4 regions of the Bradyrhizobium sp. KZN70725 genome follow, and region 1 is predicted to be linked to each of the others. Evidence: riboswitches for the same ligand, from Rfam matches in the RefSeq annotation. Region 1 holds a riboswitch; each other region holds the start of a gene.
The links. A riboswitch is a leader RNA that binds a small molecule or an ion and turns the genes downstream of it on or off. The one in region 1 is predicted to bind cobalamin.
Positions count from the first base shown of each region.

Region 2: linked by a shared signal. The riboswitch ahead of metE (5-methyltetrahydropteroyltriglutamate--homocysteine S-methyltransferase) and the one ahead of ACZBJS_RS29505 (TonB-dependent receptor) in region 1 are both predicted to bind cobalamin.
Region 3: linked by a shared signal. The riboswitch ahead of ACZBJS_RS34590 (TonB-dependent receptor) and the one ahead of ACZBJS_RS29505 (TonB-dependent receptor) in region 1 are both predicted to bind cobalamin.
Region 4: linked by a shared signal. The riboswitch ahead of ACZBJS_RS38475 (HoxN/HupN/NixA family nickel/cobalt transporter) and the one ahead of ACZBJS_RS29505 (TonB-dependent receptor) in region 1 are both predicted to bind cobalamin.

Region 1 is NZ_JBUYWT010000039.1:36,168-40,346, forward strand. Features, by position in the region: gene ACZBJS_RS29500 (PepSY domain-containing protein) at 1-426, opposite strand, end outside; gene ACZBJS_RS29505 (TonB-dependent receptor) at 429-2,711, opposite strand; cobalamin riboswitch at 2,817-3,011, opposite strand; gene ACZBJS_RS29510 (CobW family GTP-binding protein) at 3,239-4,168, opposite strand; gene ACZBJS_RS29515 (amidohydrolase family protein) at 4,170-4,179, opposite strand, start outside.
Region 2 is NZ_JBUYWT010000084.1:14,036-18,214, forward strand. Features, by position in the region: gene ACZBJS_RS39030 (nodulate formation efficiency C protein) at 31-855, opposite strand; gene ACZBJS_RS39035 (hypothetical protein) at 929-1,366, shown strand; cobalamin riboswitch at 2,089-2,290, shown strand; gene metE (5-methyltetrahydropteroyltriglutamate--homocysteine S-methyltransferase) at 2,390-4,179, shown strand, end outside.
Region 3 is NZ_JBUYWT010000057.1:13,355-17,533, reverse strand. Features, by position in the region: gene ACZBJS_RS34595 (hypothetical protein) at 1-166, opposite strand, end outside; gene ACZBJS_RS34590 (TonB-dependent receptor) at 278-2,560, opposite strand; cobalamin riboswitch at 2,670-2,867, opposite strand; gene ACZBJS_RS34585 (FecCD family ABC transporter permease) at 2,980-4,023, shown strand; gene ACZBJS_RS34580 (ABC transporter ATP-binding protein) at 4,020-4,179, shown strand, end outside.
Region 4 is NZ_JBUYWT010000079.1:18,272-22,450, forward strand. Features, by position in the region: gene ACZBJS_RS38475 (HoxN/HupN/NixA family nickel/cobalt transporter) at 706-1,782, opposite strand; cobalamin riboswitch at 2,165-2,356, opposite strand; gene cysN (sulfate adenylyltransferase subunit CysN) at 2,850-4,179, opposite strand, start outside.

The sequences.
Region 1 (4,179 bases):
CGTGATCGTTTCGATCAAGCGAGGCTGCAAGGCATGCGGATGATGAGCGGCAATGGCCAGCGCCTGGTCCGGCGTGATCCGGTCAATCACGCTGCCGTCGGTCGCCGAAATGGTGATCGTCCCTCCCTTCCAGCCGGTCACCCGATAGACGGGCGTGTCGTCCATCATCGAAAGCCGCAGGTCACGCGGATAACGCTCGACACCTGCGATCGCCATCGCGCGATCAGGCGTGACCCGCACCTTGCTCCAGGGAATGACAGGAAGCGCGGCGAGGCGCTCGCTGTCGGTAAGGCGCGGAAAGGCCACGTACATCATGACGAGGCCGGAGATGAACCACATCGCGAACAGGAGACACGTCGCAATGCCGATCCAGCGATGGACGATATAGAGCCACCGCCGCCCGCGCCGGATCAGAGCGTTGCGCATGGTCAGAACTTCACGTTGACGGACAATTCGGCGGTACGCGGCACACCGAGCAGCCACTGCCCGGTGCCGTTCGAGGTCACCGCGTAAGGCTTGTCGAACAGATTGTAGAGGCGGAACGCGACCGTGGTGCGGTCGTCCGGCTTCCACCTGACGCCGCCATTGACCACGTTGTAGCCCGGCCGCAGCTGGGTGTTGGCAAGATCGGAGTACATCGCACCGACGATCTGCACGCCGCCATAGACCGACCAGTTGGGCGCGAAATCCCAGGTCAGCCAGACATTCGAGACCTGCTGCGGCACGTTGACCGGGACATTGCCGTTGAAGCTGACGATCTTGCCGCCGACCACCTGGCTGTTGTTGTCGTATCTGGCGCGCAACAGCGCAAGATTGGCGTCGACGCGCCAGCCGTCGTTCAGCGCGAGCCCGATCGATCCTTCGACCCCGCGGGATGATTGCTGGCCGATCTGCAATGCCACGCCGCCGGTAGGGTTGCCGGGATCGGGAATCGTGAGCCCGGTCTTGACGATCTCGTAGGCGGCCAGCGTCCACTCGCCGCGGCCGCCCCAGAACGACTGCTTGACCCCGATCTCGGTCTGCTTGCCGGTCGCAAGCTGGAATGTCTTCTGCGTGGTCGACAGTGAGATCAGATTGCTGACCGGATCGACGCCGACCGCGTACTGGCCATAGAACGCGAGGTTCTTGATCGGCTCGTAGACGAGGCCCGCGCGCCAGCTAGTGCCCGATAGCGTCGTCTCAAAACTGTTTGCCGGCGTCTTGTAGTCGGTGCGGTCCACTTCGGGGCGATCATACCTGACCCCGGTCACCAGCGACAACTGATCGGTCAGCGAGAGCCGATCCTCGGCGAACAGCGCGTATTGATTGACGATCGCGTTGAAGCCCGGCGTGGTCGCCGTCGTCGTGGCGAAGAACGATCCGGGATCGAACACATAAGGATTGACCGAGGACGCGCCGCCATAGGGCGAGTTGTTGGTATGGGTGAAGTCGATCCGGTTGACGTCGAACCCGGCGACGACCTGGTTCGCAAGGCCGAACACGTGGCCGCTGAAGGTCGTATCCATCCGGTTGCCGAGCTGCTTCTGGTCGTGGAATATCTCGATATAGCTCGTGCGATCGATCAGCTGGGTCTTCGGATTCCAGGTGTAGTTCTCGATGTCGCGCCAGTGCCGCTCGCTGGTCAGATAATACAGCGTGTTGTTGACCTTGATGCCGTCGGCGACGTCCCACTCGGTCTTGAACTGGGTCCAGCTGTCCTGATAGCGGATCGCGCTGTCCAATGCGTTGTAGTTCTTGAAGCGCAGCGCATCCTGGATCGAGCCGTTGATCAGCGGCGTGCCGAAATAGCGCGACGGGCTGCGGTCGCCGTAGTCCTCCGACAGCGTGAAGGCCAGATTGTCCGACGCCTGCACCCGCACGGCAGCGGAGACCACCGCGTTCGAGGTCTTGTCGCGATCGAGCCAGCTGTCCGACATGTTGCCGGTGGCGTTGATGCGGTACGACACATTGGGATTGATCGGACCGGTGCTGTCCACCGAGAGCCGCCGCGTCATGTTGCTGTCGAGCGAAACCTCGGCCTCGTTATAGGGCGTGCTCTGCGGCTTCTTCGGAATCACGTTGATGACGCCGCCGATCGCGCCTTCGCCGTACAGCACCGAGGCCGGGCCGCGCAGCACTTCGATGCGCTGCGTCGACCAGGTGTCGTAGGGGAACGTCAGCGTGCCGGAGCCGATATAGAAGCGCGTGCCGTCATACAGCGTCATCACCGAGTTGCTGCCGGCAAAGCCGCGGGTGCTGAACGACAGGCCGCCGTTGCCTGGCGCCGGCGTTGCGACGAACCCGGCCGCGTCCTGGGTGACGGCATCGAGCACATTATGCTGGCCGCGTTCAGCGATGGTCTGCGCCGTGATGATCTCGACGCTGGCCGGCGTCTGCAGCGGCGTCAGGTTGAGACGACTGCCGGTGCCGCCCTGCGTGGTGGCATTGAGCGTCGGCGATGCCGTCCCTGGTGTGCCCGACGAAGCCGCGCGCGACGTGCTGCCGGCTGCGGCGGCCGTCGCGGGCCTCGGCCGTGGCCGCGCCGCGGCGGCCGTGTCACGACTGCGCGCCGCAGGCTTCGGCTTTGCCGCAGCCGAGGGCGCGACCTCGATCGGATCGAGCCTGGTTGGTGGCGGCGTTTGTGCCGAGCCTTCGGCCGGCAACAGCAGCGATGACAGGGAGCAGAGAAGACCGAGGCGCCATTTGCGCGCAACGGGAGAGGACGGAGACATGAAAGGACTCGCGGTAACGTGGCACGTCACCGCGAACGCGGATGGCGCATTGCCGAAAAGGCAGTGCTCCGATCCCACCAGGACGCCCCCGCCCGATGTGCTCGCGTGTGACCACGACTGACGGCAGGTCTCCTGGCTCACGGGTCATCGCCTGTCGACGCCTTCCCGGGCCGATGGCCCAGTGGCAAATTGACGAAAGGCTCGCCGTTTACAGTTGCGGGGACAGCTGCGGCATTGGGGTTACCCTCGCACCGCATTCCCTTTTGATCCCCGAAGGGAACCGTCGGCAAAAACGATAGGTGGTGCCGGCAGGGCTGTCAATTCGATGATCGTCGCACACATGCTTTGCGAGATGCTGCTGCGGCGATGACACAGCGACGTCGAGGGCTGACGCCGAAAGGCAACCCGTCATCCTGAGGAGCGCGGCACGCGCGTCTCGAAGGATGCACGGCCCGGCTGGTGGCCGATTCATCCTTCGAGACGCCGCTTCCCTCGCACCTCAGTATGACGGGAAACGTAGGTTCGCGTCACTGAGCCTCGACGCATCCCTGCATCACCTCATCAATCTCCGCGCGCGACAGCGCACCCATCTCGGCGATGAACACGATGCGCGTGCGCGGCACGCCGGGCGACGGCACGCCGCTCGCAGCCAGGGTCGCGCGGCCGCCGGCGAGTTGAAGCACGGTCAGCCGCCCGGGCTGCTCCACCGTCTCGAACAATCCCTTCGCCCGCGCCAGCTTCGGCGCCAGTCTGCCGATCGCCTGCTGCAAGCGCGGCAGCACGACGGGCCGCTCCGAGGTCCAGCTCAGCGTCTCGAAGCGATCGGACGCCGGCCGTCGCGGCGCGGTCTCGCGCGGAGCCGGCACATGATCGAGGTCCGCCGGGAACAGCAGCGCGGCCGGCACCTCGCCATGCAAGGCATCGACCACCACGGCCGCCGGACGCACCGCGCGCACGGCGTCGCGGATCGCGGCGCACGCAGCGGCGTCAGTCAGATCGACCTTGCTCAGCGCCACCACGTCCGCCGCCCGGAGCTGCGAGCGCAGCAGCGCATCGTTCAGCATCGCCGCAGGCTGCGTCGCGTCGACCACGCACAGCACGGTCTCCAGCGGCGCCTCCTTCCAGATCACGGGATCCATCAGGTTGCGCACGATATCGGCGGGATCGGCGATCCCGCTTGTCTCGATCACGATGAATTCGGGACGCGGATCACGCCGCAGCAACGTGGCGAGCGTGCGCAGCAGGTCGCCCTCCAGCGTGCAGCAGATGCAGCCATTGCTCAGGCTGACCACGCCGTCGCTGGCGCCGGCGATCAGCTCGGCGTCGATATTGATCGCACCGAAATCGTTGACCACGGCGGCGATGCGCCGCCCTTGCGCATGCGCCAGCAGATGGTTGACGACCGTGGTCTTGCCCGCCCCGAGGAAGCCCGCGACCAGCAGGATCGGGACCGGCACCTCAGCCCCCC
Region 2 (4,179 bases), on a different contig from region 1:
GGTCCTGCTTTGGCCCGAGGCGCTCAGCGCTCAAGGAGTAGCGCTGCCATCCTGATCATTTGTCGAGGCCTTTCGCACCCCCTCCAATGTGTCCCGTTCGTTTGGCTCTATGTGATGGAACCAGGCGCCGGGAGGAAAAGTCGCAATCCTCTTGGCAAGGAAAGATTGCGGCTCCCAATCGTGTCCCTCGCGCTTGACGAAGGTGATGACCCCATTTTCGGTAAAGTAGCGAGGGCCTGGTATGTTGCAGTTCACCAACAGCAGAACGCGCCACCGGTGCGCTTTTTCCGTTGGCTTGTCATTCGCCGCCGTAACGTAATCCACGACAACAGGTTCGATAATATGACAGCGGCCGTGCCGGAGAAGATCTCCGAGCTTGCCCTGCGCGGTCGTCACAAAGTTGAAATTGACCGGATTATGCAGAAAACGAAGGTTTGCGTCGTTTTCGCCGTCGGTGACTTCACTGGCGATGAGCGAAAGCGCCAGGGCGTGCCAGCCGAGTTCGATGGGCTTTGCATAGGGAGACGCAACTTCAATCTTTCCGTCGGTCCCGATCTTCCAGGTAATAAGGTAATGTTCGTCTGATTTGTTATCCTGATGTCTGGTCCAGGAAAGATAAACATACTCAGTGTGGTCGATGCCTTCGGCGATTCCCCAGTTTCGAGGGACGAAGTGCGCCACTTTCGAGACTTTCGAGACAATGTGCTCGATTGTCTCACCATTTCGTGCTCGCCAGGTTGACTTGACTCGTTCGACGAGCGCGTTTTCGCCGGCTCGCGCACTGTTGCCCGTCGCAACCAGCCCAGCAAGGAAAATCAGCGATTGACAGAGACAGAGCACGCCTCTTGCAGACATTCTCTTCATAACGGCCGGACCATCGGTTTTTCATCCACACGTCAAAGCGGGCAGCCTTCAATGCTATCCTCGATTGGAAGAAGTTAGCGGCAACGTGACACGGGCGCCTGCCGATGTCCCGCGCGAGCAGGCGCTGTCCCCTCGATGTCACGCGCCGCTAACTTCAGTGGGCCAGCCACAACCTCAATTTGCTGTGCTGGACCTGCCCAGGAGGAGAAGCCTGGGCACCCCTGAGCTTGCATCCTTCGTGCCAGGAAATAGCCGGCAAATCGCGCCAGATTATTGCAATGTTTGTTGGCTTTCCGACGGCGCTCGTTTCAATGTTTCCATTCAGCCGATCCGCGCGGGCCGGTTCAGCTTTTGTCGCGCCGATCTTCGAGAGGCGCAGGCGAAAGCCGCTGCCGATTTACGGATGAGAAATCGGGAGGCACCGTTGAAAGCTGTTGAACCGTCCGGTGTGCTCACCCGAACGCCCAGCGATCTCTATCAGCCGATCTCTATCGGCTCGTAATTGATAATAAGCAAAAGTCGCTCGTCACCGCCGGGCGTGCGGAATCGTTCGAAAGCGCGTCGTCAGGCAGGCACATGATATGGCGCGCGCGTTTCTGCCTACGCGCACGATGGTTCGATCTGGTTAATCGTCCAGCTGCCTCGGCCAAGCATTCATGGTTGGATGAGCCGCTGTTTCCAATCGCGGCGGCCGGCAAGCGAGAAACGATCAAGTCGCGCTAACTTCCTCTCGCGTCGCTCAACATTCTCGAGAGCCTCTGTCTGACGGGTTGATTCATGAACGCTTTCACCAACCACCCGAACAGGCCGACCGCAAAGACGGTGACAGCAAAGACGCCGACGGCGCTCCAAACAGCCATTTTCATTGCGGGTCCCAGTGTTCGTTGAGGCGAATCGATATGCGTGCCCGAGTATTATCGGCATGAGAGGCCGCAAATCGCCTACCAAGATTGGTTGGCTCGTAGATCAACATGCGCGCCGAGTATGCTGATGAAACTTGCGCAGGTGTTTTGCCCTGGCGGCGGTTCATGGCTGTCGAGAGACAGGACGCCGGCACGCCGGAAGCGCCGCGACTCGCGCCTTCGACAATTCTTTTCGACACGTATATTTGGAGAGAGCTTCCAATCGTGGTCAACTTTCGACGTTAAATGGCCATGTGAGTCACCGATGGCGGCATTGAAGTGAGAGAGTCATCTGAGAGGTTGACGGAAGCGGTCTGTTGCCGATAATCGATATAGTAGAGGTTCTCCGGTCCCGCTGGATTCGGAGCTAAGAGGGAAGCCGGTGAACAGGCCGGCGCTGCCCCCGCAACTGTAAGCGGCGAGCCGCTGTCCAACAAAGTCACTGAAGCCCGTGCGGCTTCGGGAAGGCCGGACAGCGGCGATGACCCGCGAGCCAGGAGACCTGCCTCGACCACATATACGTCCACGGGCGGGGTGTCCCGGTGGTGCGCCAAGCAGCCGCCGCTCGGGCGATCCTGCTTGCGTCCGCCATCGCCTTTGCCCCCAACTACGGGGTTAGCGCTATGTCTCTTCTCTCCCTTCCGGTTGCTACGCTTGGAACGCCTCGGATCGGCCCGAGGCGCGAGCTCAAACGCGCGCTTGAAAGTTACTGGGCCGGCGCAATTAGCGAACAGCAATTGCTCGAGGATGCAGCTGGCCTGCGTGCTGCGAACTGGGCCCGCCAAAAATCCCTCGGTGTCACCGTCATTCCGTCCAACGATTTCTCGTTGTACGACCAGGTGCTCGACACCTCCGTCATGGTTGGTGCCATTCCGGAAATCTACGCCTCGAAAACCGAACCGGTTTCGCTCAAGACGTACTTCGAGATGGCCCGCGGTTCACAGTGGGACCGCCAGACTGCGAGTTGCAGCCACGGATCGGGCGGATATGGCGCGCCCGCACAGGAAATGACCAAGTGGTTCGACACCAACTACCACTACATGGTCCCTGAATTTCATCGAGGACAGACGTTCCGCCTGTCCTCGCGAAAGCCTATCGAGGAGTACGAGGAAGCCAAAGCCCTCGGGTTCCAGACCCGCCCTGTGCTGATCGGGCCGGTCACATTCCTAAAGCTTGGCAAGAGTGCGGATCCTGCGTTCCAGCCGCTGTCGCTCCTGGATGAGCTGATACCGGTCTATGTCGAGGTTCTGCAGGAACTAGCCAAACGGGGAGCAAAGTGGGTTCAATGCGACGAGCCCTGCCTGGTTCTTGATCTGGAGGAGGGGGCGCGAAGATCTTTGCTACACGTCTACGATCGGCTCGCCAGGGAAGTACCGGACGTCAAGATCATGGTCGCGAGCTATTTCGGCGATCTCGGCGATAATCTGGACACAGCTTTGAACATGCCCGTCGCCGGACTGCACGTGGATTTGGTTCGCGCGCCGAACCTGTTGGGCCGGATCATTGCTGCCCGCCGAAGTGACCTCGTCATGTCCCTCGGCGTCATCGACGGACGAAATGTATGGCGCTCGAACCTGTCGACGCTCCGCCAGCAACTGGATCCCGCCATTGCCAAGCTTGGCAGGGATCGTGTCCAGATCGCTCCGTCCTGCTCGCTGCTTCATGTGCCCGTCGATGTTGAACTCGAGACCGGACTTGCATCCGATCTCAAGAGCTGGCTTGCCTTTTCGGTACAGAAGATGCGTGAGCTAGCAATCCTGGCGCGGGCGCTCGCGGGTGATCAGAATGTGGCTGAAAGTCTTGCTGAATCGCAGTCGGCCGTGTCCGTCCGCCGGACTTCACCAAAGATCCGTGATGCCAATCTCGCGGTGCGGATGCGAGCGATTGACGAGGCCATGCGCCGGCGCGCCAGCCCATTTGTCCGTCGGGCCGAGATCCAGCGCAAGCGCTTTGGACTACCCTCCTTTCCTACCACGACGATCGGATCCTTCCCGCAAACCTCTGAGGTCCGTAATGCCCGCGCAGCACATGCGCAAGGCGCGATGAGCGAAGAGCAATACCACAAGTTCCTCAAGGAGGAGACCGCGCGCGCTCTGCGTTGGCAGGAGGACATTGGTCTGGACGTCCTCGTGCACGGCGAGTTCGAGCGCAATGACATGGTGCAGTACTTCGGCGAGCAACTCGCCGGATTCGCATTTACCAGGAACGGTTGGGTACAATCCTATGGCTCGCGCTGTGTCAGGCCACCGATCCTGTTCGGCGATGTTTTGCGGCCCAAACCGATCACTGTAGATTGGTGGCTCTATGCGCAATCATTAACCCGCAAGCCGGTGAAGGCGATGTTGACCGGACCAGTAACAATATTGAACTGGTCGTTTGTTCGCGATGATATTCCAAGAGGCGAGGTCTGCCG
Region 3 (4,179 bases), on a different contig from region 1:
GCTCGTCATCATTGCCGTAGCGGTCGAGCTTCGGCGTGGCGATGTCGCCGTCCTCATAGTACTCGTCGTCCTGCAACGCTGCGGGTGGCGGAGGCTTCTTCGACTTGTCGTCGGTCTTGTCCTTGATCTTCGTGCCGCCCTTGGTCTGCTTCCCGGCCTTGGCCATGCGTTTCCCCTGCGCGGGTCAAATCAGCTGCCGGAACTCTACCCCAGTTTCGGTGCGTTTGTAATGTTCGGAGACGGTGCGCGGGGCAGACCCGCCCCACCGGTTCACGCTCTAAAACGTCGCGCCGGCCTTTACCATGTAGGTGCGGCCGGGCAGCGGATAGGCCGAGAAGCGGCCTTCGGTGAACGTGCTCGCGATGGCGTAGTCGTAATAGAGCGCGTTGAACAGGTTGTTCACGCTCAGTGACCAGAAGAAGCGGTCAACTTGCCCGCTCAGCTTGATATCGGCGGTGGCGTTGCCGGGAATCCGGCTCTGGGTGTTGGCCTGATCGTTGTCCATGATGCGCGAGCTCCAGGCCCGCACCGTGGCGTCGAGCACCAGATAGTTCTGCCAGATATTCCAGGTGACGCCGAGATTGCCGGTGTAGCGCGACACCAGCGGCACGTCGTTGCCGGTCCAGATGCCTTCGCGGAACACCGCGCGGGTGATCGCCATGCCGCCGCGCAGGGTCACCGTATCGCTGAACTTGAGCGAGGCACTGGTTTCCGAGCCACAGCGGCGGGTGGGGTCGAGGTTGGTGTTGAAGAACAGCACCGGGTTGAAATGGATCTCGTTCTCGAGATCCATCAGATAGACGCTGGTCTGGACCTGAAACAGGTTGGTCTTGACCCGGAAGCCGCCCTCGACATCCTGCGAGGTCTGGGTCTTGAGCTGGAAATTCTGCGGGATCGGGGCGAAGGTCAGCGGATCGAACGACGGTCCGGATGCGACGCGCTCGTCGACATCGGGCGTGCGGAACGCGCGCGCCGCGCGGCCGAACACCGAGAAGGTGTCGGTCAGGCGATGCTCGGCGCCGACATGCAGGGCGTATTGCGTCTCGTTGCTGTCGAGCGGTGCCGCCTGCGTGTCGAACGCGAATGGCGCATTCGGGTCGTAGCGATCGCGCGCCGAGATGCTGGTATTCTGGACGCGCGCGCCGTAGGAGATGTCGGTCGTTGGCAACAGGCCCAGCGTATGTTGCCAATAGCCGGCCACGCTCTGCTGCTCGATATTGTAGATGTGGAACGGGTCGACGCCCTGATAGGCGCCGCGCGCCTCGCGGAAGCTCGAATCGTAATAGTCGATGCCGGTCAGGATCGTCGACGGCACGCCCAGCATCACATTCTTGACGCTGAGCCGCGGCGTCAGCGACCAGGTCTGCAGCGCGGCATCATTGTAGGTCGAAGCGAAGCTGATGGTCGGCATCGTGCCGAAGAAGCCGCTCTGCGTCTCGCGCTGCCGCCAGCCGCCGTCGACGATGAGGTCGACGCCGTTCATCAGCGTCTTGGTGAAGCCGGCGGTGACGCTGGCGGTCTGCTGGTTGGCATAGTCGAAGGGCGTCGCGGCGCCGCGGCGATCGGTGAGCAGCTCGTTCACGCCGATCGACGGATCGACCAGCCGTCCGCCGGGTAGGCCGAGCTTCTGGTCGCTGCCGGTGACGGTCAGGAAGGCGGTGAGATCAGGCGTCGTGTAGTTGATGTTGCCGACGGCGTTGCGCTGGTCGAGCGCATTGTTGACGCGGTAGCCGTCGGACTTGATGCCATTGCCGTAGAACGAGGTGGACCACGGTCCGGAATTGAGCGCTGCGGAGACCGCGGCCATGCGGGTGTTGAACGAGCCAGCTCCGGCCTCGGCCCGCATCGTCGTCGGCGGGCCGCCGACGCCGGTCTTGGTGATGATGTTGACGACGCCGCCCACCGCATTGTCGCCGTAAAGCACCGCGCCGCTGTTGCCGCGCGTGATCTCGATGCGCTCGATCGAATCGAGCGGAATCGTGGTGAGGTCGAAGCCGGCCTTGTCGACGTCGTTGAGGCGGCGGCCGTTGAGCAGGAACAGCGTATTGTCGGTCGCGAATGCGCCGAAGCCGCGCAGGTCGACCGACGTCTTGGCGCCGTTCGGTCCGCCATAGGGCGTTTGCAGCTGCACGCCCGGCACCTGCGCGAGGATCTCGGGTAACGACTGCACCGGCGAATGCGCGATGTCGTCGGCGGTGATCACGGCCGAGGAGGTGCCGACAATGCCGGCGAACTGGCGGCCGCCGGTGCCGCCCGTTCCGGTGGCCACACCGGTCCCTATCGTGCCCGATCCGGCTCCGCTGCCTGTATTGTTGCCTTGCGAGGTGCCCGGCGCCGGGCGTCGCGGCGCCGGCGCTTCGTCAGCGGCCGGCCTGGCGCGCGTGACGTTCTGGTCGCCCGGCTTGGTGACTTCGATCGCCGGCAGCTGATCGGGAGCGGGTGCCTCCTGCGCCCGCGCTGCGGAGACAAGGAATGCCGGCGCGAGCATCGTCGCCGGCGCGATCATCGTCGACGCGAGCAGAAGCGCGCGGCGCCGCCGATGGAAAGGGAAGGAGAACATAAGCAAGGCCTCGGCAACGTCAGTGGCACGTCACCGCGAACCAGTCTCACCATCGTGCTCACAGCATCAGGTGAAGCTCATGCCTGTACTCCCCGACCGGCAGCATCGCGTGTGACCACGGCTGACGGCAGGTCTCCTGGCTCGCGGGTCGTTACCCTTCGTCGCCTTCCCAGGACCGAGATTCCCAGTGGCCTGTGACGAAGGATTCACCGCATACAGTTGCGGGGGCAGCCGCGGCGTTGGGGAAGTTTCCCCGTACCGCATTCCCTTTTCATCTCATGAAAGAACCGTCATGTTCATCTAGGGTTCGGCCGGGTAGCAAAGTCAATCCGGCGGAAGTCGGGCGGCGGCCGCGCGGCCACGGTTTTTGTCGAGTGTCGCTTGTCTGCCACGGCGATCGCTGTAAGAGCATGGATCCGATGAGCGTGCAGGATTTTGCCTTGGCGGCCGAGGTCGCGGCGCGGCGCCGGTGGGGCGCCACGGCGGCGCTGCTCGCGCTCGTGGTCCTGTTGTGCGTGCTCTCGCTCGGCATCGGGCCGGTGCGGCTGTCGCCGCTCGCGGTGGTCGAGGCGCTGTTCGGCGGCAGCAGCGATGTGGCGCAGGTGATCGTGCGCGAGATCCGCCTGCCGCGCACCATCCTGGCATTTGCGATCGGCGGCATTCTCGGGCTGTCCGGTGCGGCGCTGCAAGGGCTGCTGCGCAATCCGCTGGCCTCGCCGTCGCTATTCGGCGCGCCGCAATCGGCGGCGTTCGGCGCGGTGCTGGTGATCGCGCTGGGCCTCGCCGATGTGCGCTCCTACGCGCTGCCGGTGGTGGCGATCATCGCCGCGTTCGGCTCGGTGTTCGCGCTGCTTGCGATCGCCGGCCGCAATGCCGGGCTGTTGATCCTGATCCTCGCTGGGCTCGCGATCTCGAGCTTTGCGGGAGCCGCGACCGCACTGGTGATGAATCTCTCGAGCAATCCGTTTGTGGTGCTGGAGATCGCGTTCTGGCTGCTCGGCTCGCTGGAGGACCGCAGCTTCCAGCACGTGGCGCTGGCGCTGCCCTTCATCGTCGCGGGCGCCGCCATCCTGCTCAGCCAGGCGAGCGCCTTCCGCGCGCTGACGCTTGGCGAGGAGGCGGCGCAGAGCCTCGGCGTCGACGTCGGGCGGTTGCGGCTCTTCGTGATCACGGGCGTGGCGCTCGGCGTCGGCGGCGCGGTCGCAGTCACCGGCACGATCGGTTTCATCGGCCTCGTCGCGCCGCATCTGATGCGTCCCGTGATCGGTCACGATCCGGCGCGGCTCTTGGTGCCGAGCGCGCTCACCGGCTCGGCGCTGCTGCTCGCCGCCGACATCGCGGTGCGCATCATTCCTTCAACCTCGGACATCAAGGTCGGCGTGCTGACCTCGATCATCGGCGTGCCGTTCTTCCTCTATCTGATCATGCGCGAGCGCCGCGCGCTCGGCGGAGGCGTGGCATGACGCTGCTCTCCGCCGCGGCGCTCAATGCCTCGCTCGGCAGCCGCAAGGTGCTGCACGATGTCTCGCTGTCGCTGCCGTCGGGCCATCTGGTCGCGCTGGTCGGCCCGAACGGCGCCGGCAAGACCACGCTGCTGCGTGCACTGGCCGGGCTGATTT
Region 4 (4,179 bases), on a different contig from region 1:
CCATGGAGCGCAAATGCAGTTTTGAACGCCTGCAATCGGCTATTTCGACGTCGCCTTTGGGTCGGTGGTATTGAACCCGACATTGTTCGATGTCAGACGCACGGAGCTAATGAAGCCGAAGACGTGCGATGATTAGCTCGATCTTGTCATCATGTGCAACGATAGTCGCGTCGGCCGAACGCGGACCGTCGCAGTTGTCCCTCTGCATCGGACAGCTGAAGATTGCGGCATTAGCATGCCCGCCTTCTTGGTCAGCCACGACTTCGGTCGCGCCGGCGACACCAGTCACGCAGCTTGTGTGCTAGAAGCCGTTTGTCGTAGCCATTTTTCTTGATGGCGACCGTCACGATCCAACCATCTACCTTGCTGTGCTTTGGAACGCGCATCCGCCTGATGTCGTTTGTACCGGTGCCCCTGCAGATCCGTCGCCGCCAGATATAATGTTTGCTATCAACGATGCGGAACAGCTATGGCATTCGTCAAGCCGAATGGCCTCCGCCAGACCTGGCGTGTCAGCCCCGCTTGTGGCGACAATCCTATTCCCACAAAAAACTTCAAGTCTGAGACTAGAGGGATGAATCATGCAGGAGCTTCCCATGCCGCATCACAACGAGCGGGGACTCGTCGACCGAGATGCTTTCGCGCATCAGGTCGCGCATAAGCTTGGAGGCTTCGGCGTGCCGTAGCTCATCCGGTTGTATGAGCTCACCCCGGCTTGAGCGGCTTTTCGAGTCCTTGCCAGCGATAGATCGCAAATGACAGCGCCCAACTGACTAGGAAGATGCCGACCACGAGATAGCCGAAATTGGCCAAGCTGCCGTTGAGATCGTCCACTGCGCTCCAGAAGGTGCCTTCAAGCGCCAATTTGTTGGCGAGCAGGCCGAGTGCCTCGATGCCGCCGATCAGCAGCGCCACGACGACTGAGATGGCCGTAATGGTCAGATTGTACCAGATCTTGCGGATCGGATTGAGGAAAGCCCAGCCATAAGCGCCGACCATCAAGACGCTGTCGGTCGTATCGACGAGCATCATGCCGGCGGTGAAGAGAGCCGGAAATATCATCACCGTACTGAAGTCCAGCCCTCCCGAAGCCTGCCCGGCTGCGACGGTGAAAAGGCTGATTTCCGTCGCGGTATCGAATCCGAGGCCGAACAACAGACCGATCGCGAACATCTGCCAGCTCGCCGTCACCATGCGAAACAGCGGACGCAAGAGGCGGGACAGCAAGCCACGACCGGACAGAAGCAGATCGAACTCATGCTTTCCGATGTGTTCGCCACGCCGCGCACGCTGAAAGCTCCGCCAGACATCCCGTAGGATCGCAAGGTTGATGGCGGCAATCGTCAGCAAGAAGAAGGCCGATGCACCGGTACCGACGATGCTGCCAACCGCCCGGAACTCCTGGAAACCGCTTTGCAGCGCGAGTGCCGCAGCTGCGATCGCGGCGACCGCCACTGCAACAGACAAGGAATGGCCAAATGCGAAGAAAAGTCCGACCGCGAGGGGGTGTCTGCCATCCTGCATCAGCTTGCGAACGACATTGTCGATGGTCGCGATATGATCGGCATCGACGGCGTGCCGAAGGCCGAGCACATAGGCCAGCAACGCTGTTGCCAGCAGCGTCGGCCGCTCTGACAGCGCCACGATGGCCCAGGTCCAGGCCAAGCAATTGATGGCCAACAAGAAGGCATAGAGCGAGATGATTCGACTACGCGAGGCAGCCGATGCGTCGTCTATGGCAAGCTTTAGATATGCGAACATGATCTTGCCTCGGCAGCGCATTCAAGGATGAGTTCGACCACGAACGTCCCTCGTTGCATAAGTGCCGCGCGCGTCAAAGCCGGTTCGTTCAGGTTGAAGACGAACCGACGGATACAGCATCCGATGATCATGCCCATTCGCGGCACGAGACAATTGCGCTGGTCGCAACGGCAGTGGAGTTGAGTGGCATTTCCTACTTCTCAGGGCTGGTCCCCCCTCGCGGTGCAGTTTTCGTGCCGCTCTGCTGGGCTAACGTGCTGGACCGCTTCGTGCGGCTTCTATCCCGCCGTCAGCTCGCGTCGCGCGATTGCGCCGCCGCATTGACGTTGCAACCTCGATCTGAGCCGTAGTCGAGTTTAACGGGCCAACCAATGCCTCAGAGCACCCCGTCCGACGCATTTGCGCACGGCAACGGCTGGTAGCAGGTTTTGGTTCGCGGCTCTTGGCCACCTTCTCAGGATCGCGAATCCCAGTGGCACGAAATGGTCATCGCCTCGCCGCTTACAGTTGCGTCGGACAGCTCCGGCATGGGCCAGGCAGGACCCGCCGAACGCCCTTGAATAGCCTTTCGAACACTACCGATGACAAGCGAAATGGCTTCAGAGGGCGTGTCAAGTAATCGTTGGCGAACATCGTGCGACACCGCAGCTCAGGAAAAAGGGCACTTTGCTCCTCAACCTCGGATTGCGGACGAGATCGAGGCGCCAAGACACTGCGGCTCTGTTGCACAAGAACTCGGCGCGGCGCTCGCCGCTCGCGCAGACAAACGGCGGTTGAAACACTCAGGCGACTGGAAGGCTGACTTCCTCTCTGTCCTTGGTCATGGCGTCATAGACTCGGACCTGGAGCATGGGACGGCGCTTCTTAAGCTCTTGCGCTCCTGCCCAGGCGCCGTCTCTTGTCGCGAATTCGGTTTTCAATTGACCGTCGACTTCGAGCACGTAACCGGAAGCGGGCAATCGACGAGTGGATGCAACCATCTTAATCCTTTAGCATCGGCGAATCCGATCGATGCTCCCACTTAACCCGAGTCGCCATCGCCAGACCAGTAGCTGGTGAGCGGCATCCGCGACGACGAAGCGACAGGTTTATCGCCGCTCATCGCAGAGGAGCGCGCGCGCCATCACGGCGTCGACGACGACTTCCGCTGCTTGCTCTGGGGCCTGCGCCATCGTCCTGAGATGAATTTCCGGCCTTATTGGCGCTTCGTAGGACGCATCGATGCCTGTGAAGTTCTTGATCTCACCGGCTTTTGCCTTTGAGTAGAGACCCTTTGGATCCCGCCTTGCGCATTCCTCGATTGGCGTATCGACAAAGACTTCGATGAACTCGTCCTTGCCAATCAGGCTGCGAACCATGTCTCGTTCGGACCTGTAGGGGGAGATGAACGAGCAGATCACGATCAAGCCGCTGTCCAGCATCAACTTGGCAACGTGTCCGACGCGCCGAATGTTCTCCTCCCGCTCAGCCTTCGAGAAGCCTAGGTCCGCGTTCAATCCGTTCCGGAGGTTGTCACCATCTAGCAGCATGGCATGCCGCGACATTGCGAGCAGCTTCTGATCAACCATGTTGGCGATCGTCGACTTTCCCGCGCCAGACAGACCGGTGAACCAGACGACGCAAGGCTTCTGATCCTTGAGCGCGGCGCGCTCACCCCTGCCCACCGAAAGCGCCTGCCAGGGAACATTGGTGGCCCGCCGCAGCGGAAACGCAATCATGCCGGCGCCGACCGTACGATTGGTGTAACGATCAATGACGATGAATGATCCGGTTTTCCGGTTGACGTCGTAAGGATCGAATGCGGCGGGCAGTGTGGTCGCAACATTGCAGAACGCGATCTCATTGAGAGAAAGCGTCTCGGCAGCCAGGTGCTCACATGTGTTGACATCGATCCGATGCCTGATTGCGGTAATGCTGCCGGCGACCGTCTGCAAGCCAATCCGCAGGATGTAATTTCGTCCGGGAGCCAGCGGCTCGTTGTCCATCCAGATCAGATAAGCGGCGAATTGGTCGGCGACGCTGGGTCGTTCGGTTGGCCGCGACAGAAGATCGCCACGGCCGATATCGATCTCGTCTTCCAGCGTAATGGTGACGGCATCGCCGGCTTCGGCGTCGACAAGGTCGCCATCATGGGTCACGATCCGCTTGATGCGGGTGGTCCGTCCGGATGCGGCGACAACGATCTCGTCGCCTGCCGATATCCTGCCGGAAGCCACCGATCCGGCGTAGCCGCGAAAATCCGGGTCGGGCCGGTTCACCCATTGGACCGGAAAGCGGAAAGCCTGGCTTGCAGTGTCGGACTGGATATCGATGCTCTCCAAATGCTCCATCAGGCATGGACCATGATACCACTTGGTATGAGCGGACCGGTCAACGACGTTGTCGCCGTGGCGGGCAGAGATCGGGATCGGAACAATC